DNA from 3 places in the Exiguobacterium sp. s191 genome. Region 2 is predicted to be linked to each of the others. Evidence: riboswitches for the same ligand, from Rfam matches in the RefSeq annotation. Region 2 holds a riboswitch; each other region holds the start of a gene.
What was found. Region 2 has a riboswitch for S-adenosylmethionine ahead of metK (methionine adenosyltransferase). Riboswitches for the same ligand answer to the same signal wherever they lie in the genome.
Positions count from the first base shown of each region.

Region 1 (10,513 bases), on a different contig from region 2:
CGGGTACTTTTACACGCGTGGCCACTAAAACGGGTTACGCCTTCGTATTGACGGCTGATTTAGCTGATGCACAGGTCGAAAATTATCCGGAAACAGGACTGCGTTATGCCAAACGAACGACTTCTCTTTTCGTTGAACCGAAGACGACGAGCGCGAAGACAGCTGTCACTCAAAATCAAGCATTCGAAACGTTCGGTACGATCGGTACTTTTACGCGTGTTGCGACTAAGACGGGTTACGCATTCGTATTGACGGCTGATTTAGCTGATGCGCCGGTCGTGAACCATCCGGAAACCGGGCTACGTTACGTCCAACAGCAGACGACGGTCTATGCTACTGCGACTACGAAAGGAAAAGTCGTACAATCGCTTCCTGTGAATACTTCGCTTCAAACGTACGGCGTCGAGGGTTCATTTACACGAATCAAACGAAACGACGAGTATGCCTATGTGCTGACGGCACATCTCGGTACGTTGAAATACTATCCGAAGACTGCACGCCTCTATGTTCAGCGCGCTACACCAATCTATTCGGATGCCAAATCTTCAAGTCCTGTCTTGAAGCAACATCAAACGAATACTTTACTAACAGTTTACGGGGCGAACGGTGCCTATAGCCGGATCATCTTCCGTGGAGTTCATGCTTACGTCAAGACAGCTGATCTCGGTACTGGAAAAGTCTATGCATCAACCGGGACACGATACGCGAAACGCAACTTGTCCGTCTACACGTCTGCTTCGACGAAGAGCAAAATTATGTATTCCGTCAAACGAGCTGACAAACTAACGATTTACGGCACAAGCGGTAGTTACACACGCTTGAAAAAAGGATCGGTCTACGGCTACGTCAAGACGACGGATCTCGTGACGAAAAAGCCGGATCTGTATGACGTCACTGGTCAACGCTATGTGACGGAAGACGATGTCGTCATTCGTTCGCAGGCAAAACTATCGGGTAAAAAAATCGGCACATTCAAAAAAGGGACCTCGATTTCGATCTACGGAAAAAGCGGTTATTATACACGCGTCAAATATAAAAACACCTTTGGTTTCGTCGATTCGAGTCGTATCGGACTGAACAAGCCGACGGCAAAAGCAAAAAAAGGCACGACATTTTATGTCCACCTGGACCAGACGCCACTCTTCTCTGCCGACGTGGCTTACAGTCGCCCAGCTGCCTATTTGAAGAAAGGAACAAAACTGATTGGTCTGAAATCAATTGATGATGATTTTTGGCAAGTTCGCCTGGCAAATGGTCAAACCGGTTACGTCCTCAACCCTTATATCAGCACGAGCAAACCCTATATGAAACTGACACAAAAAGCGATCGACCGGACGAAAATCTATACGGTCAAACAGACGACATCCTTCTTCGCAAGTCCGACAAGTCCAAAAGGCAACGGACTCGTTGAACAAGGCAAACGGGTTTATCCGCGTCATCGAGTCGGAAACTTCTATGTCATCCAGTCAGGCTGGACACCTGTTTATCTTCCTGTATCCGCTGTGACGATCACGTCCGATAAACGGGTCGTTAAAAAGAATAATACGCGTGGTGAAAAGCTGATCCAAGCAGCAGTCCAACATATCGGCACACCATACACATGGGGTTCGCAAGATGCCGTGAACGGTGGTTTTGACTGTTCCGGTTTGATTCACTACGCGACGAACAAGGCTGGAAAATACGGTGGTCGGACGAATGTTCGTGGCTACTGGTACGGTGCTTTCTTTACGAATCGCCGGACGAGTATCTCGAGTGGTAAACGCTCGGATATCGTCTTCTTCCAGAACACCTACACGGATGGTCCATCGCATATCGGAATCATGCTCGATAGCGAACACTTCATCCATGCGGGCGGTTCACAGCTCCAAATCAATTCGATTTATGAACCGCGTTGGCAAGAGCATTTCCTCGGATTTAAATCGATGTAAGACAAAAAAAGACGAAGCCGTCGAATTCGACGGCTTCGTCTCTTCTTATCGCAACACGTCAGAATGTCATCTCGACGTATTTCGTTACTTGTCGATCCATCAAGTATAACTCGATCTGTTCACGGTATGCTTTATAATGATCGGATGCGATATGCGCTTCAAGCGCCTCTTCGTCCCGATACACTTCGTACAGCATGAATTGATGCTCATCCTCGATCGATTGGTGCAAGGAATAACGTAAGCATCCTTCTTCTTTTTGTGAGGCATGATAGACCGTTTGTAGAATCGGGAAAACTTGATCCGCTAGTCCTGCTTTGATTGTAAGTACAGCGTTGACGACGATTTCTCCCATGTTTCATTATCCCCTTTCGTGATTACCTGTATCTGTACCCATTTTCACGAAAAGACACACGTCAAAGGAGCTTGAAGATGCAAACTCAACTTTTTGAAGCACTTGAACAATTTGAACCCACGATGATCGCGTTACGTCGTGATTTCCACCGGCATCCGGAACTGTCCTTCCAAGAAGTCCGCACACCAGAACGGATTGCTGCCTTTTACACAGAACGAGGCATTCCTCATCAAACAGCCGTTGGAGGTCGTGGGGTCGTCGCGACGATCGAAGGTAAACAACCTGGTCCGACGATTGCTGTCCGCGCAGATTTTGACGCATTACCACTTCAGGAAGAGACAACGCTTGCTTTCCGGTCGATCCATCCTGGTATCATGCATGCTTGCGGGCATGATGGTCACACGGCAATGGTGATGGCCCTGGCTGCTACGCTCTATCCGTTACGTGATCAATTGCAAGGAACGATTCGAATCATCCATCAGCATGGAGAAGAGGTCTTTCCTGGCGGAGCTATCCAAATGATCGAAGCCGGCGTCCTCGAAGATGTCGATGCGATTTTTGCGACACATCTCGAAAATGATTTACCAGTTGGTACGATTGGGTTTCGGGAAGGACATACGTTATGTGCAATCGACGAATTCGAAATCATCGTTCATGGTCAAGGTGGACATGCGCAAGCACCTCACAAAACAAAAGATGCGCTCGTCGCTGGAGCGCAGCTCGTCTGCAACTTACAGCATCTCGTCAGTCGACGGGTCGATCCGTTCGAGCCTGCTGTTCTTGCAATTGGTTCTTTCCATGCGGGAACGGCTCCGAACATCGTCACGGGTGAAGCACGCATCGTCGGTGAAATTCGGACGTTTAATGAGACATTGCGGCATCAGCTCCGGCAAGAAGTCGATCTTGTCGCCAAAACGACATGTGCCGGCATCGGTGCCACCTATTCAATCGACTTCACGACTGGTTACCCGGCGCTATGGAATCATCCGGACGAGACAAAACTTGTTCAGGAAGCCGCTTCTTTCTTACCGGAAGCATCCGTCCGGGCACTCACACCAATGATGGCTGCGGATGACTTCGCGCATTATCTAACACATGTCCCGGGAAGTTATTTCTTCACTGGCTCCGGATATACGGACGGTCGCGTCAACTACCCACAGCATCATCCGCAGTACGAAATCAACGAACAGGCGTTGTTGATTGGTGCGAAGACACTCGGAGCGACGGTTTTACGTGCCTTGAAACCTAAGGATTGACTTTATTTCTGTGTGAATGGTATCATCACAACAATGATAACGAATGACATCAACTTCATATACCCTTATCAAGAGTGGACCGAGAGATCTGGATCGATGACGTCCCAGCAACCTGCGCATAGCAAGGTGCTACGACCAGCAAAGCGAAAGCTTTGGTTGATAAAAAGCGGCGACTCCTTTTGCAACCAAGCGAAGGAGTCGTTTTCGTTTTCTCGCTGTCAGACATACAATGGGGATTTCCCACGGAGAGGAAGAGACAGATGGAAAAAGCAACATTTGCAGGTGGATGTTTTTGGTGCATGGTGACACCGTTTGAAGAATTACCAGGAATCGAGGGAATCGTATCAGGTTACATGGGCGGTCACGTCGACAATCCGACATACGAGCAAGTCAAGACAGGAACGACGGGACATCTCGAAGTCGTCCAAATCACGTTTGATCCGAGCCTGTTCCCGTACGAGCGTCTGCTCGAACTCTACTGGCCACAAACGGATCCGACGGATGCAGAAGGTCAATTCCAAGATCGCGGCACGCAGTACGCACCAGCGATCTTCTATCATACGGATGCGCAGCATGAAGCAGCAATCGCTTCCCGTGACGCTCTTGCTGCAAGCAATCGTTTCAAACAACCGATCGTGACGCGGATCGATGCCGCTTCTGAATTTTATCCGGCGGAAGAGTACCATCAAGACTTCCATAAGAAAAATCCAGAACACTATAAAAAAGATCGTGCTGCTTCTGGTCGCGATGCTTTCATCGAGCAGGAATGGAAAGATACGACGACGGTCTAATCACTTCGAACCATATACAGTAGCTGAAACTGATTTCAAACATCTCGTTCTTACCCTACTTTCAGTAAAAAGTGGAGGATGACCGAGATGTCACTGGAGTCAGTCTTTTTGTATGTAAACAAATGATGTCTTCTTTACCAACACCCTCACACAAATTTGTAATCGTTTACAAATGAAGTCTTTTGTTTTACGGTTAATAAAAATTAACCGGTTAAAAAGGAGATGATTGTATGGAACAAAAAGCGATTCACATATTAGAGAGCTATGAACAGTTAAAAGTGATCAGTGATCCGTTACGAACAAAAATCCTCATGTTTCTCGTCGAAAAACCACATACGGTACATCAGTTAGCCCACTTGCTGACGTTATCCCGTGCAAAGATCCTCTATCACGTACGGGAACTTGAAAAGCATGACTTGATTCACCTCGTCCGGACGGAAGAACAGGGCGGCAATCTATTGAAATACTATCAAGCGATTGCTCGAGGATACATTCCTGCCGATCATCTACTGAAATTCGTCGAGACGAATGAAGCGACCCGGCAGTCGTATCTCGAAGTATTGGACCGGGCAAAGACACGCGTTCTTACGGCTCCGACAGCTACTTTTTCTCCTTCATCTTCGAACGTCGAGGACTGGATGAGCTTATCACTTCAAAAGGAACTGACGATGTCTGAAGCCGACTTTCAACGCTTTGCTACAAAATATCGTGCTCTATTGGACGAGTTCACACGGTCCTCTTCACTAGACGAAGAAGATAAAAAACACTTCTATATCATGACGACTGCCTTTGCAATTGATGAACCACTATTTGAGAATGACGACGTCTAAACCGGAGGTGCCACATGCTGCCTATTGAAATCGATACGCAACAATCGCTGTTTAAAAATCGATCTTTTTTATTTTTATGGGGGTCCGGTATGTGCTCTGCCCTCTCCCTATCAACCTATCTGTTTGTTGAACAATGGTATGTCATCCATACGCTAAACCAGGCATCATATCTTGGATTCGTCCTCATGGCCACCTTGTTACCCCGTATTTTTCTCATGTTATTCGGTGGCGTCTTATCCGATCGCTATAAACGTTCGACGATCATGCGCATCTCGAGCGCTTTACGAATCAGTTTCATTCTCTGTCTTCTCGCATTACTTCATACCGATCAGCTTACATTGCTGACGATTTTAGGATTCGCCTTTCTATTCGGTAGTGTGGATGCATTCTTTTCGCCGGCGAATGCTTCCTTACTTCCTACACTCGTTCCGAAAGAACAACTCACTAAAGCCAATTCACTGATTCAGACATCTAATCAAATCGCCCTCTTTTCAGGTCCGATTCTTGGTGGAGTCATTCTCAGCTATTCTTCTTACTCGCACGTCTTTCTCATGATTTTCGGGACACTCTGTCTGACGCTCCTTTTCACGTATGGTATTCGTGAATCTAAGATCAAGCGATCGCTTCAGCATTCAGCTCTCTTTGAACTAAAAGAAGGGCTACATTACGTCTTTAACCTTCAGCAACTCAAGCAGACACTTTTTCTTGTCATCTGTGTCAATTTCTTTTTCTTTGGACCACTCTTACTCGGAATCCCCTTACTCGTTCATGATGTGCTCCAAGGAGATGCGATGGATTTAAGTTATATGCAAGGGGCTTATCAAATGGGAATGCTCGGAGGGGCGCTCTGGAGTGGTTTTGCGCAGACGAAAGCAAATGGGCTTACCTCATCGGTCCGATTAATTGGCGCCTTAGGTTTGCTTTTCTTCCTGCTTAGTCAAGCGCAGCAGATCTTGTTGTACCTGATCATCCTGTTATCACTTGGTGTCCTTTCTTCGATCATCAATATTCGCTTCATTACGTTCATCCAGTCTCAGTGTGCGGAACAGACGATGGGACGTGTCATGAGTGTCGTGAATGCCGCGTCAAACGGTCTCATTCCATTATCTTACGCGCTCCTCTCGTTTCTACTGTCGTTTCACGTTTCGATCACGACAATCATGTTGTACTGCGGTCTTCTCATTATTGTTCTCTCGCTTTACTTCGGAAGACGAATGGTTCATCTATTCGATTGAGATCAAGTCACAACACATAAAAACATGCGAATCTCCCGATCGAATTAGCGGGAAACGCGCATGTTTTATTTAGTCAATCTAGAACGTGAGTGTTCATCCTCGACTCCTGCAGGGAAAGAAAGCGCGAGTCGCGCTTTCGTCAGGGTCAGGTAAGACCCGGCAAATCGCATAGAATGCGGGATGACGCGGCTTACCTCCCGCCTGTGGAAAGCGAGGATGACAGAAACGTTCGTCAGTCGATCGAACTAGTATCAGATTTTTTAAGAGACTTGCTTCGGTATATCCTTCGCCCTCTCTTCCGGCGCGACGACTTGATACCGTTTCAAAACGAAGATCCCACATACCATGACGGCGAGACCGACGAGCTGACCGAATGATAAATCAATTTGTGGTAAACCGAACCAGCCGAACGTATCGACAGCGAGAGCAAAGCTTAACTGCGAAATCAGAACGACAGAGATTGCGACGGACGGACCAAGTAACTGAATCCCACGCATGACACAAAAAACGACGCCGACACCGACAAGTCCACCAAACCAATAGAGTGGCGATACGTTTTGAATCTGTCCGATTGTTCCACCACGAAACAGAACATACGTGACACTTGCTCCGATGAAACCGACGAAGAAGACCAGCGTCGTCGTCGCCCAAGCGCCAAACGCGTCACTCATCCGAGCATTCAATACCGTCTGTAAACTGATTAACATCCCTGCCAACACGGCACACACGATGCCTATTATCATGTTCGTTCCTCCCTACTCATAGCTGTTGCCGTTCGCCTTCTCGCGAATCCGCTCCAGATCGACGATGATGATTTTCCCGCGTCGTCGAACGAGAATCTCTTCTTCACATAATTTCGTGATGATCCGATTGAGATGGCGATAACTCGTTCCAAGCCAGTCGGCGACGTCATGTAAGTTCGACGTCCGCATCTCCTGATAAAACAAACTGTCACTGGCTTCAGAAGCGATCGACAACAAATACCCTGCAAATCGCTCTTCAACTGTATACAACACATGGTGCGACGCTGATTTCGAGTCGGCATACCACTTCGCTGTGATCGTGCGTAATAAGAATTGCAGAAAGACGTTCGTTGTATTGTGCTCGCGTAAAATCGCATACGGTACGCTCAACACCTCGACATCGGTCACTGCTTCGACCGTATTCAGCACTTCCCGTTCATTGATGAACTCAGCGTCACCGATCACCGTCAGTGGTGTCTTGAATCGTAGAATCCGTTGTTTCCCTTCTGACGAGGCAGCAGATATCTTAACTTTGCCTGCGACGATGAAGTACATCCGGTCGATCGCTGCCCCTGTCGTACAGAGGAGTTCCCCTTTTTGGAAGGTTTCTTGACGCAACCAAGCGCGCGTCTCTTCCGTCAAAATCGTATCCAGTCCATACTGTTGAATGACGGTTTCCATGTTCATTTCCCCCCTTTAGGCAAGTGAGAAAATCGCAACTCCTGCAAGCATGAGACCCACACCAACCCACTGACCACGATTTCCTTGTTTTTTTAAGACACCGAACCATCCCTTTAAATCAATCACAAAAGCACATAAAATCTGTGCGACGAGTAATAAACACATTGCCCATGTCATCCCGAGCGTTTGGATTGCTGTCAGTTCCGTTACGACGACTAGCACGCCAATCAAACCGCCGCTCGCATAAATCCACGGTAACTGACGGAAGCCACCGATTTTCCGATCTCGTACGAAACTGTAAATGACTAAACAACCCATCAGACCAACAAAGTGGACGATCAATACGGACAACCACGGTCCGACGCCTGTCGTCGCAAGGCGCGCATTGAATATGCCTTGCAGGGCGATGAACAGACCGCTCATCAAAGCAAACACGACTCCTTGCACGTCATCTCCTCCTTTAATCTCTACACTAGAGTAGACCTTACTCGTGCCCTACTTGAAAAGGACAAATGTCCCATTTTCAAAAAAACATGAAAAAACCCGCTGTCCACAAGTGGCATCACGGGTCCCTCACTATATACTCATGTCATAAAACGAGTCGTCGTTTGTTTCAGCTGTTCCTCTGCTTCCGCCATCATGCGCGTAAACAACTCCGCAACAGTCGGCACATCATGAATCAATCCCGCAACCAGTCCAGCGTTGACATACCCTTTCTCCTCATCGCCCTCAAGAGCGCCCGTAATATGATACGACTCATTCGTCTGATCGAGAAAAGCAGCAGGTGTCTCTGCTGTGAGTCGTTCGACGTAAGGACCATCAAGGACACGTCGGACGAATCCGACGGAACGTCCGATGATGCGTGTATCGGTATCGGTCGCATTCATTAAGTGCGCCTTGTATGCCGAATGAACCTTCGCCTCTTCCGTCGCAATCAATCGTGTTCCGAGCTGGGCGCCAGCCGCACCAAGTAACAGAACAGCTGCCAGTCCACGCCCGTCACCAATCCCACCCGCTGCCAGGACCGGAATGTTGACTCGATCGACGAGTTGCGGAATCAAGGTCAGCGTCGTCAACTCGAGCGGTGAATTGATGCCTGCTGCTTCAACTCCCTCCGCTACGAGTACATCAGCGCCTGCCTGTTCTGCCTTTAACGCCTGTTTGACTGAAGCGACAACAGCAATCGTTTTGATACCGGCAGCTTGAAGTCGCTCTATGTACGGTGCTGGATTTCCTGCCGACAAGGAGACGACCGGAATCTTTTCTGCAATCGCGAGATCAATCAGTGCTTCCGTATAAGGAGACACCCGAATCGCGATGTTCAAGGCAAATGGTTGAGCCGTCAGCATTCGTGTCTCGTGAATCCGCGACGCCACTTCATCGACCGACAATGTCCCGCACCCGAGCGTTCCGAGTCCTCCGGCATTCGACACCGCTGCCGTCAGCGCCGCATGACTAATGTTACCCATTCCTCCTTGGATCAAAGGATATCGAATTTTAAAGAGCTCACAAATCGGAAACATGTCTTTCCTCCGTTCTCGACTTCACTCACATGCTATACTGACATGGAATGAATAGTAGTTCATATTATTATAGAAACGAGGTCATTCTGTTATGAAGATTCCGTATCAATCGATTCATCCGAACGTCGCCTCCGATGTATTCATCGCTCCTGGCGCTTATCTGATCGGAGACGTCACGATCGGTTCCGAGTCTACCGTCTGGTTCAACGCTGTCTTACGCGGTGACGAAGGACCGATTACGATTGGGAAACGATGCAGTATCCAGGACAACGCGACGATTCATTTGTATGAAGGGGCACCCGTCGTCATTGAAGATGAAGTAACGGTCGGACATAACGCAATTTTACACGGTTGCAAAATCGGACGTCGTTCGATCGTCGGAATGGGTGCGACCGTTCTTGATCACGCAGAGATCGGTGAAGAATGCATCATCGGGGCGAATACGCTAATTCCATCGGGAAAAGTTTTCCCACCCCGTTCGCTGATCATCGGCTCACCCGGTAAAGTCGTGCGTGAACTAACAGAAGCGGATCTTGCGATGATTCAGGAGTCGATTGATTCTTATGTCGATAAAGGATATGCCTTCCGAAACATTCTCGCAGAATCTGCTGAACAGAACACATCTGAATGACACGAATGCGGGGCGGATCAACTGATCCGTCCCGCTCTTTTCATTCGAATAAATGCTCACCGTTCCGCAAACAGCGGATGTTCCGCCGCGTCGTACGAGGCACTGCGTTGCGACACATCGTGCGTCTCTTCAAAGATTGATTCGAAGAACCGACTCGCTGGTTGTGCGAGCAATCGGTAATATTGTTCGAACAAGAGCGCCGCGTGATGTCCGCTCCAAGCATCTGGTAACAGTTCTTGCGGTAATCCGGGATCCGTGAACAGAAACTTCCGGTACTCATGTACGAGCATCGTCCGTTCGACGAAACACTGTTCATCCGTCATTTCTCCGAGTTGGAGCTGACTCTGATGGACGATGTATTGCCGGCTGTAATCCGTGATGAATGTCTCGTAACGCTCCTGCAATTCCTCCAGCGGAAACGCACGCTCGACAAGGGATTGATCCTGCTTCGGACCGTGGTATTCACCGACGAAGAAATCGACATACTCTTCGATCTCGTACGCTTCGATCAATCGTTCCGCCTCTTTTTCAAGTGGATTCGGT
Region 1 is NZ_JACSNC010000002.1:278,067-288,579, reverse strand. Features, by position in the region: gene KNQ09_RS13090 (C40 family peptidase) at 1-1,928, shown strand, start outside; gene KNQ09_RS13085 (putative quinol monooxygenase) at 1,987-2,280, opposite strand; gene KNQ09_RS13080 (M20 metallopeptidase family protein) at 2,358-3,536, shown strand; SAM riboswitch class I at 3,599-3,702, shown strand; gene msrA (peptide-methionine (S)-S-oxide reductase MsrA) at 3,797-4,327, shown strand; gene KNQ09_RS13070 (winged helix-turn-helix domain-containing protein) at 4,558-5,157, shown strand; gene KNQ09_RS13065 (MFS transporter) at 5,172-6,392, shown strand; gene KNQ09_RS13060 (DMT family transporter) at 6,653-7,135, opposite strand; gene KNQ09_RS13055 (Crp/Fnr family transcriptional regulator) at 7,148-7,816, opposite strand; gene KNQ09_RS13050 (DMT family transporter) at 7,832-8,263, opposite strand; gene KNQ09_RS13045 (NAD(P)H-dependent flavin oxidoreductase) at 8,401-9,339, opposite strand; gene KNQ09_RS13040 (gamma carbonic anhydrase family protein) at 9,431-9,970, shown strand; gene paaX (phenylacetic acid degradation operon negative regulatory protein PaaX) at 10,027-10,513, opposite strand, start outside.
Region 1: another riboswitch for S-adenosylmethionine. It lies ahead of msrA (peptide-methionine (S)-S-oxide reductase MsrA); the one in region 2 lies ahead of metK (methionine adenosyltransferase).

Region 2 (10,513 bases):
ATCGCGATCGAGAAAAAAGTACGAGGATGATGGGACACAAAAAAGTGATGCCCTTTTTTAGAGGCATCACTTTTCAGATTGTAGACAAAAGGGCTGACGCCAAAAAAATGACGCGCCTTTTCACGCCCTTTCCTCAGGCGAGACACAAGCCAGAGCGACCCTGCAGCGAAGCGGCGCGATGCTTGTCCTTGGAAAACGATGCGAGACGAACAAAAAAGCGCAATCCTTCTCATTGGAGAAAAATAGCACTTTATCTTCAGTCTTAAGTGATGCCCCTTTTTAGAGGCATCACTTTTGTTATTTCATTCTTCAACAAGCTTAAAGAACAACATTAATTTTTCTGCAAACCGTGTGTTCAACCGTTCGAAACTAAAATGTGGAAAACCGTGTAGACGTTGTAAGTAAATCTGATCGCCACCCATTTTCCGGCATACTTCAAGCGTCAACTTGACGTCCGCGAACTGATCGTCTGGTGCATAAAAACAAGCCAAATTCACACGCGGCAGTTTTTTTCGTTCCTCGTCATGTACGACGATCTCTTCTTCGATTTCCCGGTACTGCGCATAGGTCAGTTCACCGATGCGAACGGTATCTTCCGTACTTTGACCAAACGGCAACGTACCGAGTGGTGCATCGGGCCGGAAACGATCGAATGCACTCGCGAAGACTTGTTTGACGCCTCCGAGTTGTTTCGAAGGGTGCCAATCAAACAACGGTGAAATGAACGCAAGGCTTGCGACCGGTAATTCATATTCTTGCAACAGGCGATTAACGACGAGTGCGCCCATGCTACAGGCGACGATATGAATCGGTAGCTTGCGTTTCCCGGCTTCACGTAATGCTTCTTTTAACAGTTGACCATGCTCTTCAAACGAGATGCGACGTGGTGCGTCGACAAGTAATACTTCATACTCTCGTTCGAGTACCCGAATCAAGGCTTCACTCGGACGGGCACGCAGTTGTAACGGATAGACTAATACGATGATTCCTGTTGGTTGTTCAACCACAAACTCACCTCTTCACTTCATACTTCCTTTTTACGATACCTTATTTCAAACGCACACGAAACCGTCCCAAGACGGATTTCATGAGGCGACATGGCGAAGACGAATGACAGATTCTACTTGCCCAAAGACTTCTTCCGTCATCTCACTGAGTTCTTCAAAACCGAATGAGGTTAAGAACTGACGTGCTTTATAGTTACGTGCCTCCACGTATACTTCGAGTGGGACGGCTCCTTGTCGTTCGAGTTCACGGATCAGCCGTCGTCCGATTCCGTTTTGCTGATATTTCGGCAAGACGTACAGACGAATGATCTCCCACGTTCCCTCAACATCAACAGCATGAATGAAACCGACGATTTCCTCATCGATGATTCCGACATAAAAATACTCTCCCCGTGCTTCTTCCGCCGTCCGGATCGCACGAACGACTTCTTCTTGCGGATACGCCTCCTGCACGAAATGCGCTTTCGAACGTTCGGAATAGATTTCTGCATACGTATCCAACCAAGATGTGACGGCAATGTCATGAATACGTCCTGCATCAGCTGGAATAGCTTCGCGTATTTCCATAATCGGAACCCCCCTTTGTATTCATACGAATCGACTCATGTACTTTTACCCTCTTCTAGAAAAAACATTCGTTTCCTGCAAAGTTCCACGGAAACAAAAAAGTCCGAAAACCCGCGTAGGGTTTTCGGACTTTTTGATTATGCGAAACGTTTTGCTTGTTCTTCAAGAACTGCTGCTTTATCTGTTTGCTCCCATGGAAGCTCAACATCTGTACGACCGAAGTGACCGTATGCAGCTGTTTGACGATAGATCGGACGACGGAGATCAAGCATGTTGATGATTCCAGCCGGACGAAGATCGAAGTTTTCAGCAACCAATTCGACGAGTTGCGCTTCAGGAAGTTTTCCTGTACCGAATGTGTCAACCGCGATTGATACTGGGTGCGCGACACCGATTGCGTACGCGAGTTGAACTTCTGCTTTGTCTGCAAGACCTGCAGCAACGAGGTTCTTCGCGACGTAACGTGCTGCGTATGCAGCTGAACGGTCGACTTTTGTTGGATCTTTACCTGAGAATGCTCCACCGCCGTGGCGTGCGTATCCACCATACGTATCAACGATGATCTTACGACCAGTTAATCCAGCATCTCCTTGTGGTCCGCCAATGACGAAACGACCAGTTGGGTTGATGAAGAATTTCGTTGCTGCGTCGATGTATTCAGCCGGGATAACCGGTGTGATGACGTGTTCTTTCAAGTCAGCTTGGATTTGCTCAAGCGTGACTTCTTCTGCATGTTGTGTCGAGATGACGATCGTATCGACACGAACCGGCTCGTTGTTCTCGTTGTATTCGACCGTGACTTGTGTTTTTCCGTCTGGACGAAGGTAGTCGAGTTGACCGTTTTTACGCACTTCTGCCAAACGGCGTGCGAGACGGTGTGAAAGCGAGATTGGAAGTGGCATGAGTTCTGGTGTTTCTTTCGTTGCGTAACCGAACATGAGACCTTGGTCTCCTGCACCGATTGCATCGATTTCTGCATCAGACATGCTACCTTCACGTGCTTCAAGCGCTTGGTCGACACCAAGAGCGATGTCTGCTGATTGCTCATCGATTGATGTCAATACAGCACATGTGTCCGCGTCAAAACCGTATTTCGCGCGTGTGTAGCCGATTTCACGAATCGTTTCACGGACGACTTTTGGAATGTCGACGTAAGTCGATGTCGTGATCTCACCTGCAACGAGAACGAGACCTGTTGTAACAGAAGTTTCTGCTGCAACACGTGCGTTTGGATCCGCTGCGAGGATTGCATCAAGAATTGAATCCGAAATTTGGTCACAGATTTTATCTGGATGACCTTCAGTGACTGACTCCGACGTGAATAGTCGGCGATTAAGGTTTGTCATGTATGACCCTCCCAAAAAAGAATTTGACGGTGTACTCATTTCCCCTAGTTGAGTGGGACGGTAAAATGAAAAAAACCTTTCCAAGTCCAAAAAATGGTCAGGGAAAGGTTGTGCGTTCTTCCTTTACCCTCTTATCGTTCGAAGTGTTTACTTCGCTTCAGGAGAGCACCTTTTCCCTCATTAATATGTGAATTAATGTAGGACGGTTGCCGGGTTTCTTCGGGCCTTGTTCCCTCCACCTGCTCAGAATAAGAGTATCCGTTACGAATTACATGATATAAAGTTGTACCTACTCTGTCAAGCAAGGTTTCAAATTCTAGTCGAAACTTTTTGAAAGAGATGTTAAACTGTTAATGCTGAAAGCGTTTCCAGATAAATAGAAATCAGCACCAGAAAATGATTGCTCTCTCTTTAGTATGTCATATATAATAAATGTGTCATACTAAATACAGTGAGCCAAAACCAACGTAGGGGAAAGGTGGGGTCAGGATGCCGATGACGGTCCTGAATATCGAAGAACTACTCAAGAAAGAGCATGTGTTCAAACAACTATCTGTTGCTGAACTTGTCGAACATGCGATTCGAAACGAAGAAGGTGTCCTTGCTGAGAACGGTGCATTATCTGTAGAAACGGGGAAATTTACAGGTCGTTCACCAAAAGATAAGTTCATCGTCCGTGATTCTTCCTGCGAGTCTCACATTGATTGGGGGCATGTCAACCAACCAATGGATGGAGACAAATTTGAACAATTGTTGCAAAAGGTTCTTCGTTACATGAACGAAGCCGACCAGCTCTACTACACAGAAGCTGCTGCTGGAGCAGATACGCACTTCACCCTTCCGGTCCGTGTGCTCACACAATACGCTTGGCATAACCTGTTTGCCAAACAACTCTTTTTACGCGAGTATCCTGAAGTGGCTGCCTTCGAACCGTTCACGGTCGTCTATGCGCCACATTTCAAAGCAGATCCTGCCGTTGACGGAACGAACTCCGAAACGTTCATCGCGATGTCGTTCGAACATCGGATCGTCCTGATCGGTGGAACGGAATACGCGGGAGAAATCAAAAAATCGATCTTCTCCGTCATGAACTATCTCTTGCCACAAGAAAATGTCCTTTCGATGCACTGCTCGGCAAACGTCGGACACGAAGGCGACGTCGCCTTGTTCTTCGGTCTATCCGGTACTGGTAAGACCACCCTCTCAGCAGACGATAGCCGTCAATTGATCGGAGACGATGAGCATGGTTGGTCGCACGACGGTGTCTTCAACATCGAAGGTGGATGTTATGCAAAGACCGTTAACTTATCACGCGAAAAAGAACCGCAAATCTTTGACGCGATCCGTTTCGGAACCGTCCTTGAAAACGTCGTGCTCGACGAAGCCCGTCACCCTGATTACGATGACACATCGTTGACGGAAAATACGCGTGCTGCTTATCCGATCACAGCGATTGATAATATCGCTGTTCCTTCACGTGCTGGTCATCCGAAGACGATCGTCTTCTTGACGGCTGATGCGTACGGTGTTTTGCCTCCGATCAGTAAATTGACGAAAGAACAAGCGATGTATCACTTCCTATCAGGATATACATCAAAACTCGCCGGAACAGAACGCGGTGTCACGGAACCGGAAGCAACATTCTCAACATGCTTCGGTTCACCGTTCCTTCCACTGATGCCTGAAAAATATGCGACGATGCTCGGCGAATTGATTGATCGTCATGGTGTCACTGTTTATCTCGTCAACACAGGCTGGACAGGTGGTGCTTACGGAACAGGTAGTCGTATGAAGCTATCGTATACACGGACGATGGTCAATGCTGCCGTCAACGGCACACTCGCAACGATTCCAACAGAAGAACATCCGATTTTCGGACTTCATATGCCACTTGAAGTTCCAGGTGTTCCAAGCGAGTTACTCAATCCGGTACGCGTCTGGTCGAATCCGGACGAATACGACACACAAGCGCGGTCGCTTGCTGAGAAATTCCAACACAATTTCCTTCGCTTCGAAAGTGCGACGGATGCGATCAAGTCAGCTGGTCCACGCCTATAAAAAAAGAGCCTTCGGGCTCTTTTTTTATGTTTAGAAATCGGTACATCTCTTAAGAAAATCAATTCATGGTCAACAAAAAAAGAATGATGCGTCACACGCAACTCCTACAGGAAAAAGCGCATTTATGCGCTATCAGAGACAAACAAGACCCGCTTTCCTGCTGGAATGAAGCAGGAAAACTGGCTTGTGTCTCGCCTGAGGAAAGGGCGTGAAAAGACGAGTCATTCTTTTTTGAGTCAGCCCCTTCATTTTCACTCTAAAACAGAATCCGTTTTTTCTTGAAGATGTGTTTCTTTTTGTTTGAGCCATTCCTGACTTTCTGCTAGTAGCGCATAGGCTCGTGGAAGTGAGACATCTAAACGTTGACTGAGCAGTTCGAACTGATCGAAATCACCGCGATCTGCACTGATCGCAAGCACTAAACAATCCCGAAACGGATGATCTTTTCCTTGCAGAACGATCTTCAGAGAATCTTCAATTGGCAGTTGGTCGATGATGTCGTCGATATCCACAGATAACAGCGCATCTATGTGTGATAACAGACCGATCATATAAGCACTCTCCGGCTTTAACGTACACGTCTCTTTCGCAAATAACTCACAAAGTTTTGCGCAGTGCAAGGAAGACCGAAGTAACTCATTTGACCATTCGTAAGGACTAGCAAGCTTCATCTCACGCAAGACGATTAACGAAATCCAGCTTTTGAGTTGTGAGAAGCCAAGTAGTGAAATGGCTTGTCGAACAGAGCTGACTGTATTGCGTAATCCCATTCCCGGAGAATTGATCAATTGTAGTACTTGAATACTGATATAAGGATTTGCTTCGATCTCATCAATGACCTCATCGTATTTTTCATCCGTATCGAGCCATTTTAGCATCTTCAGCAATACCGGCAATTGAGGAGGGACAGCTTTTCCCTTCATCAACATTGGCTTAGCGTAAAAATAGCCTTGAAACCAGTCATATCCCATGTCAAGACAACGTGTATGATCCTCATGTGTCTCGACTCGTTCGGCAAGCATCTTGATGTGGGGATAATTACGCCGGACGATATGCAGGATCGCACTTTGCTCGCGAGTAGGAATCGCCTCGATGTCGATTTTAATTAAATCAATTAGCGCGAATAATTCTGTTCCATGTTGACGAAGTAAATCGGTCACAAAATCATCGAGTGCTAGTGTAAAACCTGCTTCTTTCCAACTGTGCAACACAGATAACATCTCTGTATCGATATCAACAGTTTCTAAAATTTCGATAACGAACCGTTTTGGATCTAAATAGTGAATCAGATCACTTTTCAAGAGATCCGCTGTAAAGTTGACGAAAAGTTTTTTACCTTCAGCGACATGCTCTACACCCATATGAACGAGTGTATTCGTTAAAACATCCATCGTCGCTAGATCACCGTCGAATACATTCATTTGTTTGACGGAACGATACAGTAACTCGAATGCATCAACTGCTCCGATTCGGTCAACGATGGGTTGACGTGCTAGTAAGATATCCATCGTCCTCCATCCCCCTCTACATTACTCATATGGTTCTAATTATATCAAAATTTATTTTTCAGGAAGTTTATTGTTTTTTACAACGAATCAATATTCTTTTTTTCCCATTATGTATGTAAGTTCAATTTTTCAGATGACAAAAAAACCGATACGACATTCATCGTACCGGCTAAATTATCGATTATAGATACCAGTCTCAAACCAATTCAACACATTCCGTGTCACACGCAACTTGTCATGAATCGGAAATTGATGGGCATAGGCATAAGTCTGAAGCGTCGTCTGCTCAGGATGACGTGCAGCATAAGCGGTTGCGTGTCGTAAACGAACGTTCTCGTCGTATGCACCGTGAATCAATAATACTTCACCTTGAGGTTCGACATGGAGCGGCGAGCGAACCGCGTATTCATCAGGAACCGTGTCTGGTGTACCTCCCGTGTATCGCCGCAGCATCTTTTGCATCGTCTTCTGCTCTTCATACGTCCACGTCAACTCCGTCACCCCTGCCCAGGACACCGTTCGGGCGACTGGACGGTGATGCGCAAGGAGCAATGCCATCTGTCCACCACGTGAAAATCCAAATGCGTGAACATGCGAGACACGTTGCTGCAACCAGTCAAAGGCACTGCAGGCGTCTTCGATATCATGATGTCCAAAGTCTTCTTTTCCCGTACCGCCTAGATTCCCTCGATAGAAAGGTGCCATGACAAAAAAACCTGCCTGTGCGAACGCGAGCAGTCGTGTCGGTCGGACCATTCCGATCGAACGCGTTCCACCACGCAAGTAGAGAATTCCCTGACCGTTCGCGACTTGCGGGAGTACGATATAGGCACCGACCCGTTCTCCGTCCGCTGTGGTATAAAACATCCGAAACGTCCGAAACGGACCTTGCCGCGGAAGTTCAAACCAATCGGCGTTCGCTAAGTACACGGAGCGTCTCCGGAAGGACACGGTCCTTCATCATAAAGCTGTATTGTCGATTCGTATCGAGACGATCAGGGAGTTCCTCGAATAGAAAAGCACCATCTGTTTCATCCACGGCAAGATGAGACGACAATGATCCGATTTGCGCGAAATAGATGTTTTTGATGATCGTATCGCCTTTTCCGGCAACACGATATTGTCCGACATATGAGAGAGAATCGATTTTCCCACCCGTCTCTTCCATCACTTCACGACGTGCGGCTTCTTCTGCCGTTTCACCCGGTTCAACCTTTCCACCAGGAAATTCGTAACCACGCTGCTTATGATGGGTCAGTAACCATTTTCCTTCGTACACGGCAATGACCCACACGTGCAAAGGACGATCCGAGAACGGATGGTCATCAAAACTTAACTCTACTTGATTTTGATAATAATCCAAGAATGTAATCACGTACGTGCACCTCATTTCTTCTTCTAACTTCACTTTACCTGTTTCACGGGTATTCTAAAAGTGAAAACGCTAGGATTACCTGTAAATCTGGAAAATGATAGCCTACTATCATCCGGTAAACACAAAAACAGCCGATGTTCCACTAGGGAACGATCGACTGTCGTTTTACATTACTTCAAACGTGCTTCGAGTTCTGCTTTTTCTGCTTCGAATCCTGGTTTCCCAAGAAGAGCGAACATGTTTTTCTTGTACGCTTCGACGCCTGGCTGATCAAATGGGTTCACTCCGAGGAGGTAACCACTCATCGCACAAGCTTTTTCGAAGAAGTAGAACAGGAATCCGAGGTGATACGGTGTCATCTCTGGAAGTTCGACTGTCAAGTTCGGTACTTGTCCGTCCGTGTGCGCAAGCAACGTACCTTCTGCCGCTTTATCGTTGACGAATTGAATTGACTTACCTGCAAGGAAGTTCAATCCATCGAGATCCTGAGCATCTTCTTCAACAGTCAACGCATGACGCGCTTGACCGACTTTGATGACTGTCTCGAACAGGTCACGACGACCTTCTTGGACGTATTGTCCCATCGAGTGGAGATCCGTCGAGAAGTCGACTGCTGCTGGGAAGATTCCTTTGAAGTCTTTTCCTTCTGACTCGCCGTATAATTGTTTCCACCACTCCGATACATAATGAAGTGCTGGTTCGTAGTTGACGAGAAGCTCGATCGTCTTCCCTTTCGCATAGAGCGCATTTCGTACGACCGCGTATTGATACGCTTCGTTGTCAGCTAGGTTTTCGCTCGCATAGCGCTCTTGCGCATCACGGGCACCTTGCATCAACTCTTCGATTGAAATACCAGCTGCTGCGATTGGTAATAGACCAACCGGTGTCAAAACAGAGAAACGACCGCCGACATCGTCCGGAATGACGAATGTTTCATATCCTTCAGAGTCTGCGAGTGTTTTTAATGCACCACGCGCTTTATCCGTCGTTGCATAAATCCGGTGTTTTGCTTCTGCTTTACCGTATTTCTCTTCCATGAACGATTTCAAGAGACGGAACGAAATTGCTGGTTCTGTCGTCGTACCCGATTTCGAGATGATGTTGACCGATACATCTTTTCCTTCGAGGACTTCGAATAAATCGTGCAGATACGTCGATGAGATATTATGTCCTGCATAGATGATTTGTGGTGCTTTGCGATCTTCTTTTGATAACAAGTTATGGAATGAGTGTCCGAGCATCTCGATCGCAGCACGCGCTCCGAGATATGAACCGCCGATTCCGACGACTAACAACACATCAGAATCCGACTTGATTTTTTCTGCAGACGCTTGAATACGTGCAAACTCCGCTTGATCGTAGTTCGTCGGAAGATCCACCCATCCTAAGAAATCACTTCCTGCGCCTGTTCCTGCATGAATCGCATGGTGAAGCGTCTTTACCGTTTCCGCCATATGATCTACTTCATGTTGACCTACGAATTGTAGGGCTTTCGAATAATCAAAACGTACTGTTGACATGCCATCGTCCTCCTTATTCATTCGCAACGAAATGCGACCTTCCTTTTCATTAAAACGCAAGAAGGAAGGTCGTTCAAGTCTTTTGTGAAATGAGTAGCAAATGTTACAGATTGTTATAGGGCAGCTGTCACGATTTGACGAACGTCTTCGTTTCCAAGTGATTTGAAGTTTCCGAAGTCGCCGCGTGTCATTGCTGACTTGACGATTGCGTCAACTGTATCTTCTTTGATGTCGTAATCAGCAAGACGATTCGGTGCACCGAGTGATGTCCAGAAAGCACTAATTGCGTCAATTGTCGCATGTGCCGCTTCCATTTCTGATTTACCTTCCGTATCAACGTTAAAGACGTTCTCACCGAGTGTCACGAAACGATGTGCATTTGATTCGTCAAGCACGTGGCGCATCCAGTTCGGGAAGAGGATCGCGAGTCCACCTGCGTGCGGGATATCGTGAACAGCTGAGACGGCATGCTCGATGTTGTGTGATGCCCAGTCGCCGCGTGCGCCCATTTGAAGGACACCGTTGAGTGCCATCGTACCAGCGAAGAGAATCGTGCCACGAAGTTCAACGTTCTCGAGATCGTTGACGAGTTTTGGTGCTGCTTCGACGACTGCTTTCATGACACCTTCTGTCATCCGTTCTTGGACCGGTGCATGCGCAGGGTGGAAGTATTGCTCGAGGCAGTGGCTCATCATATCGACGATACCGTAGATTGTTTGATCTTTTGGCACACTGACTGTGTACTTCGGATCAAGGATCGAGAATGTCGGGAATGTAAGCGGGCTACCCCAACCGTACTTCTCTTGTGTCTTCCAGTTCGTGATGACGGATCCTGAGTTCATCTCAGAACCTGTTGCTGCAAGCGTCAAGACTGTTCCGAATGGGATGACTGTTTCTGGTGTTGCTTTGCCGATGACGAGATCCCATGCTTCGCCTTCATAAGGAATACCAGCAGCAATCAATTTCGTGCAGTCGATGACAGAACCGCCACCGAGTGCAAGCAATGCGTCAACGCCTGCTTCACGTGCGATTTTGATACCGCGCTCTGCTGTCTCGATACGCGGGTTCGGTTCGACACCGTCGCATTCGACGTACTCGATTCCTGCCGCGTTGAGTTCACGTGTGACATCAT
Region 2 is NZ_JACSNC010000001.1:1,710,199-1,720,711, forward strand. Features, by position in the region: gene mnmM (tRNA 5-(aminomethyl)-2-thiouridylate-methyltransferase MnmM) at 1-30, shown strand, start outside; gene KNQ09_RS09065 (serine aminopeptidase domain-containing protein) at 303-1,007, opposite strand; gene KNQ09_RS09070 (GNAT family N-acetyltransferase) at 1,086-1,574, opposite strand; gene metK (methionine adenosyltransferase) at 1,712-2,920, opposite strand; SAM riboswitch class I at 3,049-3,175, opposite strand; gene pckA (phosphoenolpyruvate carboxykinase (ATP)) at 3,410-4,978, shown strand; gene KNQ09_RS09085 (EAL and HDOD domain-containing protein) at 5,230-6,486, opposite strand; gene KNQ09_RS09090 (alpha/beta hydrolase family protein) at 6,661-7,416, opposite strand; gene ytkD (RNA deprotection pyrophosphohydrolase) at 7,388-7,861, opposite strand; gene KNQ09_RS09100 (glucose-6-phosphate isomerase) at 8,032-9,381, opposite strand; gene KNQ09_RS09105 (iron-containing alcohol dehydrogenase) at 9,495-10,513, opposite strand, start outside.

Region 3 (10,513 bases), on a different contig from region 2:
TTCTCCCGCTCTCCTCCAAGCGACAACAAACTCTTTCCAACAAAGTTTGCTCCCTCGTTTTTTCCCGTATAGATCAATAGACAGCGATCAGGTCCGAGCGGTTTGAGTGTAAAGGTCATCTCGATCTTGAATATTTTAGCCAACGTGAATCCGATCGTATTTTGTTTGAAGTCGGGTTCGTTCGTATAAGCTAAATCGGTCACGATATAGGTTTCAAGTCGATTACCCTGCATGTATGTTTGACGATACGTCGAACCGACGACACCCGGTTTTCGTTCAATCACCTCGTGCTGGACGACGTTTGGAATCAAACGCTGCAATCGCGTGTGATCAAACAAGTGCCATGCTTCCTCAATCGGAATATCGAGCTGTCGTTCTTCTCTCCACGTAATCATAGATCCGCCCCCTTTTCTATAGAAATACCCTGTCATCCGGTCTTGTAACGTCCGGTGACAGGGCGAGAGCAGATTCTTATTTTACTGTGCTTGTTTCAAGGGCTGCACCGAGGAACTTCGCTAGTTCGAGCATACCGTAGCGTCCTGCAGCTGCCTCGGCATCCGAATTATAGTTCGTATTCGTATTGACGTCATACGTATAGATCGTACCTGACGCATCCTTAATGAACTCGATGCCTGCGACCGCGATTTGGTTCGCTTGGAGGAATGCTTCATACTTTTGGATGATCGGGTCATTGAAACCTTCAACGATTTGGAACTTCATCGGCGTTTGCGGTGCTTCTTCTCCGACTGGGCAGAACAAGTCGTCGATCACACATGCATCTGCTGGGCAAAGCTCAAAACCTTCTGACGTATCGACTCGAACCGCGTAGACAAACTTTCCACCCACGAACTCACAACGCGTGATGTACGGTTCTGGTGCTTGAATATACTCTTGAATCAACGTGATGCCATCGACTGGTTCGTCGAATGTCGGACCATCGAGATAAGCTTCAAGTGCTTCAATCGAATGGAATAACTGGACACCGAGACCTTTCCCTGCACGGTTGTGTTTCGTGATGAATGACGAAACACCGATCTCTTTTGCTGCTTGCACGATTTGATCACGTCCGACGGCAGCCGTCGTCTTCGGTACACGAATCCCAGCCTTACGCAACGCCGTATATTGATTGACTTTGCTGACTTCAAGACGGAGCGCACGCGTTCCGTTAAAGACGGTCCGGTCATGCTCTTCTAACCAAGCGAGGACCCCTTCCGTCAACTCCGGCGCGTAACGATGTCCCCGCGTATGCGAAGAAGCACTCATCCGGCTGTAAAAGACGCCTTCTGGCGGCAGTTCATCCAGCGGAACGATTCCTTCATTCAAGTGCCACTGTTCATACGGTAATTCGAGTTCTTCGAGACGTTTGATGAGATGGTCCGTCCATTCTTGGTTTTCGTGGAGAATATGAATTTTTGTCATGATTGTTGACCTACCTTTCGTTTCGCTTCGACCAGTGGCATTACGTCACGAGCAAAGCGTTCCATTTCTTCAAGTTGTGGTGAGAATTGTAACAAAAGTAACGTGACACCGACGGCTTCGAACGCTAGAATCCGTTCAGCGATTTGTTCTGGTGTCCCGATTAAATTCGGACGTAGACCACGGTTCGAGACAGAATAATCATTCCGCTCGACCTGTTGCTCCAGTTGCGATTTACTAATGAAATCCTGATAACCGGCATAACCGGCGCTGTCTTCCTTGACGTCCGTGATCCGTTGCCATTCAAGAAGTGCTTCTTCTTCCGTATCCCGACAAATGATGTAGGCAGCAAGACCGAAGCTTTCGAGCGGCTTTTGTCCCGTCGCTTCCCGGCGTACTTTCATATCGTCGATTTTATGGGCTACTTCTTCAACAGTGCCCCCGTGCATGACATAAGCGTCACAGTGTTCGACGATCGTTCGCTTTCCAGCTTCACTCTCTCCACCAGCGTAGAGCTTGATCCCCGGACGCTGGACTGGCTTCGGATGGAGTTCTGCTTGCTCGATCGTGTAGTGATGACCGGAGAAGCTATACGGTGACGTATCTGCCCATAGTCCCTTCATGACCGTGACGAACTCTTCCGTCCGAGCATAGCGTTCATCGTGCGCTGTGAAGATACCGTTGTATTGTTTCGCTTCCTCTGCCCACCACGCTGAGACGACGTTGAGCGTAAAGCGTCCACCACTCAACTGATCGATGTTTGCCGCCATCTTCGCCGTCGTCGCTGGATTATGGAACCCGGGACGAACCGCTGTCATGATCTCTAAGCGTTCCGTCGTTGCAGCAATCGCTGCTGCCGTCGTCCATGCCTCAAGACTCGGTTCCTTAATGCCTTTGATATCGTTCAAGTTCAGTTCCGCGATCAACGTCGTCGAGAAGCCGATCCGTTCTGCTGTTTGTGCGACTTGTTTCGCATAATCGAATGTCGGTGGCATCTGTTCATCCTCGACGTTACGTAACCATCCCCCAAAAATCGGTAACCAAAAACCATACTCCACTCCATCGTCCCCCTTATCATAAAAAAACGCTCTTTTCGAAGTTCGAAAAGAGCGACGGTATCTTGTCCTGTCCGCTCTTATCTTCGGAAGGTATCCCTTCCTGGAAGTAGCACCTTCCGCCACGGCGGGGTTGCTGAAGTGTCTTCGGGCCAGTCCCTCGACTTCTCTAGATAAGATGTGTTGCATTCATCGTACAAAATTCACTGAACTAAAGCAACCATTAAACCGTCTTTTCCAATCGGAATTATTTCGAGCATAAAAAATCCCGACATCGTGTCGGGATTCGGGATTAATATGGTGCGACGAAATCTGATGTTGGCTCTGGCGCCTGTTCACCACGAACACGATCATAGAATTTTGCCATCGTGACGCTGAAGTATGGTCCAACCCATAAGACAGCAAGACCAAGTGTAACAATCACAAGTAATGCCCAACCAATGAATGATAGGAAGAGTAAGAATGCTTCCATTTTATGACCATCCATGAGTTGACGTGAACGCGTGATTGCCTCGAGAATACCGACTGATGGTTCATCTCGAAGGATGTAGAACGTCAACAAGTAAGAGAACGACTTGATGATCCCTGGAATGATCAAGAGTAAGGTCCATAGGAATAAGAAGACCGCTTGCACAATCGACACGCCGATGACTTTACCGAAGATTTTATACGGTTCGAACAAATCAGCTACTTTGACTTCTTCATTGCGTGCGAACGACATCGCGACCCACGTCCAACCCGCTGCGATTGGGATCAATAAAATCGAAAGAATGATGCTGACCGCACTCATCGCATTTAGATCTTCGTTAGGATCTGGTCCGATGAACGTCGGAACGCTCTGGATGATAGAAAAAAGTACGAACATGAGGATGGCAAATCCCCAACGACCGCTGAGCGACTCCTTCGCTGCTTTTTTTAATTGAGATGACATGAGTAAGGTCCTCCTTGAAAAATAAGTTCTCACCTTACTTTACGGTCGAATTCTTCTAATGTTTCACTCTTTTTTCAATAATTTCCCGTCTCTTTGCTGGTTGAGCCAGGCACGCTCAAGCTGTCGTTCACACGCCGTGTATAACGAGCGTCGACCGTCGAGCCGTTCCATCGCGAATGGAATACCATGCTTTTTCGCCTGCGCGATGACATGTGCACTCGCTGCATGAGAAACGCGACTCGTTACGACGACGATCGCGTCCGTCTTTTTGGCGAGACAGGCAATCTTTTTCGCGGACTGTGCGTCCCCTGCCAGATGAATCAATTCGATCCCCGTCGGCGCAAAGAACTCACGATAGACAGCGGTCTGTTGTTCGTTTCCGACAATGACGAGACGCATTCCTGTGAAGCGCGTGAAATCAAGCGGTGTCTTATCAACGAAATCCATCAATTGTCCGGGTACAGCTGTCGTCACGATCGGTTCAATCGTTCGCTCTTTTGGCATACGGACGCGACGCTGCGCTTTTTTAGCTTTCGGCACCGGTTGTCGTTTCATTTTTCGTGCATACCGATTTGACTTTTTTGTTGTCACAGATGCCTTCACTACCGGTTGCTCTACTTCTGATCGGCGGTTAGATGATGCGTTGACGATCGGCTCTTCATACGTGAACGGATGCTTCCAAGCAATCGTCAGTGTATCCTTCCGTTCCCGCCACATGACGAGATCGACGAGTTGACCTGCTTCTAGTCGGAAATAGCGCATGTCTTCTACCGGTACGACATAATAGAACGATCTGCCCGACTCATCTTGCAGTGGACCATTCACCGTTTCCTCAATGATTCCATGTGCCTTGACGATTGCTTGTTCAAACACGACACGTTCCGGATTCTCTCTCATTCGCTCCGTCGAGACGACGGCTTCAACACGGCACATCGTTTTTTGATCATCCTGACGATCGATACGGACCCGGACTTCCATGCCGTGCTCGAGATTCCAATCGCGGACGTCTCGTTCTGAAATATGACTGCCGGACCATTCTAGTAAAGTACCGCCTTTTAAACCCCGCTGAAACGTATAGGCATAACGTTGCTTGCGTACTGGCTCGACAGGTACTTGCGATGGTATTACGATGGTCTGCTTCTCTAGCTCCACTACTTCGTCAATGACCGGTGTTTCTTGAACGTCGCGCGGTGCATAATACGCTGACATCTTGACCCATTCGTCGATTCCGTTCACTTCGTCGAGCCAGAGTTGCCAATCTTCATACCGCTCCACGACCGCTAATTTCATCTGTACCAATTCAGTTGCTCGTTCCAACACCTGTTGCATCATCCGTAACCACTTCCTTTGCGTTTTTTTCACTATAGCAACGAAAAAACGCGGAAGTAGTTCAAAAAAATAACCGGGTTATTTTTTTATTTAGGTGCGTTGCTGAATTTCCACAGCCGGATCCTGACGCTTATATTTCGCGACGATGACGATCAAAACCGTGATGATCACAAGTAGGAACCAAGAAGATAATTTTCCAAGATCAACGACTGCCCAGCCTCCTTCTTGATGCGGATAGACCCAGCCTTTAAAGAACGTCACGATATTCTCTGCGATCCAAATGAAAAAGGCGATCAGTAAAAAGGACAGGACGAGCGGCATCCGGTAAATCGTCTGCTCGATCGTAAAATAAACCCATGACTTATAGAAAACGAGGACGACGAGAACCATCAATAGCCAGCGTGCATCGAAGATCCAGTGGTGGGTGAAGAAGTTGAGATAGACGAGACTGCCGACGCTGATCGCAAGCCACGGGGGAGGAAATGCTATGAATCGCAAATGAAATCGCCGAAAAGCCTGGCAGACATAACTCGCGACGCTTGCGTACATGAATCCTGCATACAATGGAACACCAGCCACTTTCGTCAAAGCTTCTTCCGGATAACTCCAAGACCCGACGTTCACTTTGAACAGTTCAAGTGCTAGACCGATGACGTGAAACAATAAGATCAGTTTGAATTCCTCCATCGTTTCATAACGTGTGACGAGTAAGACGATTTGGACGAGAATACACCATAGCAACAGGAGATCATATCGAGCAACCATTTCAGTAGGAAGATAACGTGAAAGAGCAAGTGCTGCGAAAATCATCACGGGAAAGACGCAACAGATGGCTTCTATATATGTAAAACGAATCAGGTGCCGGATCGCTTTCATTCGGTCATCTCCTTTTTTCTTCAGTATACGGGTCTCAATCCTCCTTCCCCTCCTTCTTAAGATGGAAAAAACGGAAAATTTCGTCTTTCTTCTTCCACTTTCCTCATGATACAGTTAACGAATCAATTATTTTAAGAAATGAGGTGCCAGACATGACGCGTCATCGCGCTTCCTGGTTGTTACGCGCTACGTTAAAGTGGGGACTCTTCCTGCTTGGTTTATTTTTACTCGCTCTTGGCTCATCGATGATGATCACGGCTGAACTCGGTGTCTCGACGTGGGATGTATTGCATCTTGGTCTCCAAAAGAAGACGCCACTATCCGTCGGAACGATCATCTTACTTGTTGGTCTATTACTCGTTTTCGTTAAGTACGCATTAGACCGCGTCACACCGCAAATCGGAACGCTCGTCAACGCGATTTTCGTCGGTGTCTTCATGAATCTTGTGCTTGGTTCTCATCTCTTACCCTCTTTTGAATCGATCTGGTTGAATACGCTCTGGCTGATTTTCGGTATCTTCATCATTGGGATGGGCGCTGGTCTGTATGTCGCTGTCGGATACGGGGCTGGTCCACGTGATGGGTTAACGCTGACACTTGCAGAGCGCTTCGGAACGTCGATTCGTCTGATGCGGACGATCATGGAAGTCACGGCATGCGGCATCGGTTGGTTGCTTGGGGGACCTGTTTTCTTCGGTACGATCCTCTCGATTTTCCTGATTGGACCGTTTCTGCAATTTTGGTTGTTTTATTTCCGCCGGATCATTGCAGCGATTGATGCAAAAGGAATTCCAGCGTCTGAACGCCAAATTAGCTAAGTCGCCTGACTCGATATCATTCTGCGTGAATGATATCTTTTTTTATGTCAGAAGCAGATAAGTTGCGCCATCAAAATAAACACGTTATATTCGTTTACATATCAATCTTTGATACGTCAAAGGTTTCTTCGAACGAAGGGAAGGATGTGATGGATTGAGTATTTCCTGCACCGAAAAAGGACGTTTGATCTATGCACTCGTCTCCGTCAATAAGACGATTGCTCAAAAATTCGATCTCTGTACGGATGGTTTCAGTCAGACTCGAATGGACCTACTTGCTCAACTACAAGTCGATCAAACGATCAGTCAAAAAGAATTGCAAAAACGCGTCAATGTCGATCATGCAGCAGTGACCCGTCATCTCAAACATCTGGAATCGACCGGGATGATTGCTCGCGAGCGGTCAGCCGCTGACAATCGGGTGATTCTTGTTTCCTTAACGGAACAAGGGGCGACGCGCATTGCACGATTACGCGAACAAAAAGATGAGTTCCTCGAGAACTTACTCGAAGGATTCTCCGCTGAAGAACAACGGACGCTAGCTGAGATGATTCAACGCATCGAAGCGAACGCCGACACATTACCTAAATTAAAAGAGGAGTCGATTTAATATGGCAACGCAAACAACAACAGACTTCATGGAAATCGTCAAAGGACGTCGCTCGATCCGTAACTACGATACAGACGTGAAGATCTCAAAAGAAGAAATGACACAAATTCTTGAAGAGGCAACACTCGCACCTTCTTCTGTCAACATGCAACCATGGCGTTTCCTCGTCATCGATAGCGAAGAAGGCAAAGCGACACTCGCACCACTCGCGAAATTCAACCAAGTCCAAGTCGAGACATCTTCTGCTGTCATCGCGGTCTTCGGTGACATGAACGCTGTTGATCAACTCGAGAACATCTACGATACAGCTGTCGCAAAAGGGCTTATGCCACAAGAAGTACGCGATCGCCAAGTACCAGCGATTCAAGGTATGTACAGCAGTGTATCGGCGAACGATTTGAAAGACAGCATCTTGATCGACTCGGGTCTCGTCTCGATGCAATTGATGCTCGTCGCTCGTGCACACGGATATGATACAAACCCAATTGGTGGTTACGAGAAAGATCAAATCGCGGAAGCATTCGGTCTTGAAAAAGAGCGTTATGTACCGGTCATGTTGCTATCGATTGGTAAAGCGGTTGACGCAGGATACCCATCGGTTCGCCTACCAATCAACGACATCGCAGACTGGAAATAAGTTTTTTTACACTATAAAAAAAGAAAACACACACAAGGGAGATTGAATAATTATGACTACTCAAACAACAACGGACTTCATGGAAATCGTCAAAGGACGCCGCTCGATTCGTAACTACGACACGAACGTAAAAATTTCAAAAGAAGAAATGACACAAATCCTTGAAGAAGCAACACTTGCACCATCTTCAGTTAACATGCAACCATGGCGTTTCCTCGTCATCGATAGCGAAGAAGGTAAAGCGACACTCGCACCACTCGCAAAATTCAACCAAGTTCAAGTCGAGACATCTTCTGCTGTCATCGCTGTCTTCGGTGACATGAACGCAGTCGACAGCATCGAGACAATCTATGATATGGCTGTGGAAAAAGGTCTTATGCCGCAAGAAGTACGTGATCGCCAAGTACCAGCTATCAAAGGTTTCTACCGTCCAGAAGACGTTGAAACATTACGTGATAGCATCTTGATCGACTCAGGTCTCGTTTCGATGCAATTGATGCTCGTTGCTCGTGCACACGGTTACGATACAAACCCAATCGGTGGTTACGAAAAAGACCAAATCGCAGAAGCATTCGGTCTTGAAAAAGAACGTTATCTTCCAGTCATGCTGCTTTCAATCGGTAAAGCAGTCGACGCAGGATACCCATCAGTTCGTCTACCAATCGCTGACATCGCAGAGTGGAAATAAGCGATCTCACCTAGTCCGGATTCCTTTCACAGGAATCCGGCTTTTTTGTATACTCAAAGAAAAGGAGGCGTCTGTGATGTATGATGTGACGATTATCGGAGCCGGTGTGGCAGGAATTTTCCTCGCCCATCAGCTCGTTGAAGATGGACAACGCGTCCTACTGCTCGATGCCGGAAAACCGATTCGCGAACGAACAGCAGAAGATGCGTATCTTGGATTCGCAGGGCTTGGCAAATCAGAAGGAAAGTTCAATTATGCGACGGGATTCGGCGGGGAACTCGTCTCAAAAATCGGTGAAGAGACGACACGACGACTGTTCGAAGAAGTCGATGATCTCTTATGTACATATGGTGGAGGTACAGTTGAGACCTATTCCACGCATTCCCCTACTGTAGCGTCTCGTGCCCGTCGCGCCGATCTACATTCGGTCGAGACGACCGTCCGTCATTTAGGCACAGTACGGACAGCTGCTGTCTTCACGGCGTTTGAGGACGCCTTATTACCGCGTCTCGATGCCCGATTCGAAACGACAATCGAGCAGATCACGAAGTCGAAGTCGTTTACGATCAAAACAGCGGACGAGACCTTCGTCAGTCAACGGATCGTGTTCGCGACGGGTCGTTCTGGTGCAGACTTTACGTTGCACCAGTTAGCGACGCTTGGTATCACCCCACAGCGGACCCGACTCGATCTCGGGGTGCGAATTGAGACGGATGAGGTACTATTTCGGACATTGTTACAGGAGACGTTCGAGACGAAGCTCGGTTACGACTCGCCTTACGGTCAAGCCGTCACCTATTGCATGAATCCGCGCGGACGGATCATCCGCAAATATCAAGAAGGACTCGTCATGCCGGACGGTCAAAATGTCCACGAGACAACAGACGGCTCGACAAATCTGAACTTCACGCTATTTCTCCCGCGGTATTTTTCAACACTAGCGAAAGCGAATGCGTATGCCGCACGCATCATTGGCGGAATCAACCAAGGTGGTGATCGCATTCTCGTTCAGCGACTCAGTGATTTCCGAGCATCGCGAGCGACGGCACACGATCAATTGAGTCGTAACACCATTGTCCCTTCCCTAACCGCGTCTCCCGGTAATTTGCATGCAGAAATGCCTGCAGAAGACCTGCTCGTCTTAGAAGGGTTTTTAGAACGTCTTGAGCAACTCCTTGAAGTGGAACTTCCGGGAGATACGTTGCTTTATGGATTAGATGGTAAGTTTTACGCACCGATGCTTGAGACATCAGAGACGTTTGAGACGACATGTCCTGGTGTCTATGCGATCGGTGATTGTTCCGGTGCTACACACTCGCTTGCCCAAGCAGCCGCAAGCGGACTCCATCTTGGACATGCCTTGACGCAAAACAGCCGGTTCCTCTTCGCTTAAGCGGAGAATGACCGGCTTGTCTTATTTCTTGAATGCTTCGTACACTTTCAATTGTTTCCCTTTGACCTTCGTCGTCTTCATCGCCCGGAGGACAAGCGGACCTTTCCCGTTGAGGATATCGACATACGTCAACGTATCCTGAATCGAGATGATGCCGATGTCGTCTGCTGTGACGCCTTCAATCTTCGCAATCGTTCCAACGAAGTCGACGGCACGGAGTTTTTTCTTTTTCCCGCCGTTAAAGAACAATTTCATGATGTCCGCATCAAGCTGCTCCGTTTTCGAAGAACGCGTATCTTCCGTCGCCATCTTCTCCTCAAATGCATCCGCTGTTCGCATCAAGTCCTTTTCCGTCGGTGCTTGGCGACGTGTCAGTTTCCCGTGATACTGCTCGATTTCCTTCAGGCGACGTTCGTCTGCCGGCGTGACGAGGCTGATTGCTTGTCCTGCTGCTCCTGCACGCCCCGTCCGACCGGTCCGGTGAACGTAGCTTTCTCGTTCGACAGGGAGATCATACTGGATGACGTGCGTGATGTTCTCGATATCGATCCCACGTGCCGCGACATCTGTTGCGACAAGAATTCGGAACTTCCCGGCACGGAAGGCTTTCATCGCATCGAGTCGATCGTCTTGTTCCATCCCACCATGGATCGCTTCAACCGGATAGTCATGTGCGCGTAGACCATTCGCGACGAAATCAACGTGTTCTTTCGTCCGACAGAAGATCATGCAGCGATCCGGGTTTTCAGCGACCAGGACA
Region 3 is NZ_JACSNC010000003.1:163,477-173,989, forward strand. Features, by position in the region: gene KNQ09_RS14135 (SRPBCC family protein) at 1-395, opposite strand, end outside; gene KNQ09_RS14140 (ATP-grasp domain-containing protein) at 472-1,419, opposite strand; gene KNQ09_RS14145 (LLM class flavin-dependent oxidoreductase) at 1,416-2,474, opposite strand; SAM riboswitch class I at 2,549-2,651, opposite strand; gene KNQ09_RS14150 (DUF975 family protein) at 2,764-3,402, opposite strand; gene KNQ09_RS14155 (DUF2325 domain-containing protein) at 3,466-4,731, opposite strand; gene KNQ09_RS14160 (DUF817 domain-containing protein) at 4,822-5,607, opposite strand; gene KNQ09_RS14165 (YczE/YyaS/YitT family protein) at 5,760-6,425, shown strand; gene KNQ09_RS14170 (MarR family winged helix-turn-helix transcriptional regulator) at 6,580-7,035, shown strand; gene KNQ09_RS14175 (nitroreductase family protein) at 7,037-7,672, shown strand; gene KNQ09_RS14180 (nitroreductase family protein) at 7,725-8,360, shown strand; gene KNQ09_RS14185 (NAD(P)/FAD-dependent oxidoreductase) at 8,437-9,753, shown strand; gene KNQ09_RS14190 (DEAD/DEAH box helicase) at 9,775-10,513, opposite strand, start outside.
Region 3: another riboswitch for S-adenosylmethionine. It lies ahead of KNQ09_RS14145 (LLM class flavin-dependent oxidoreductase); the one in region 2 lies ahead of metK (methionine adenosyltransferase).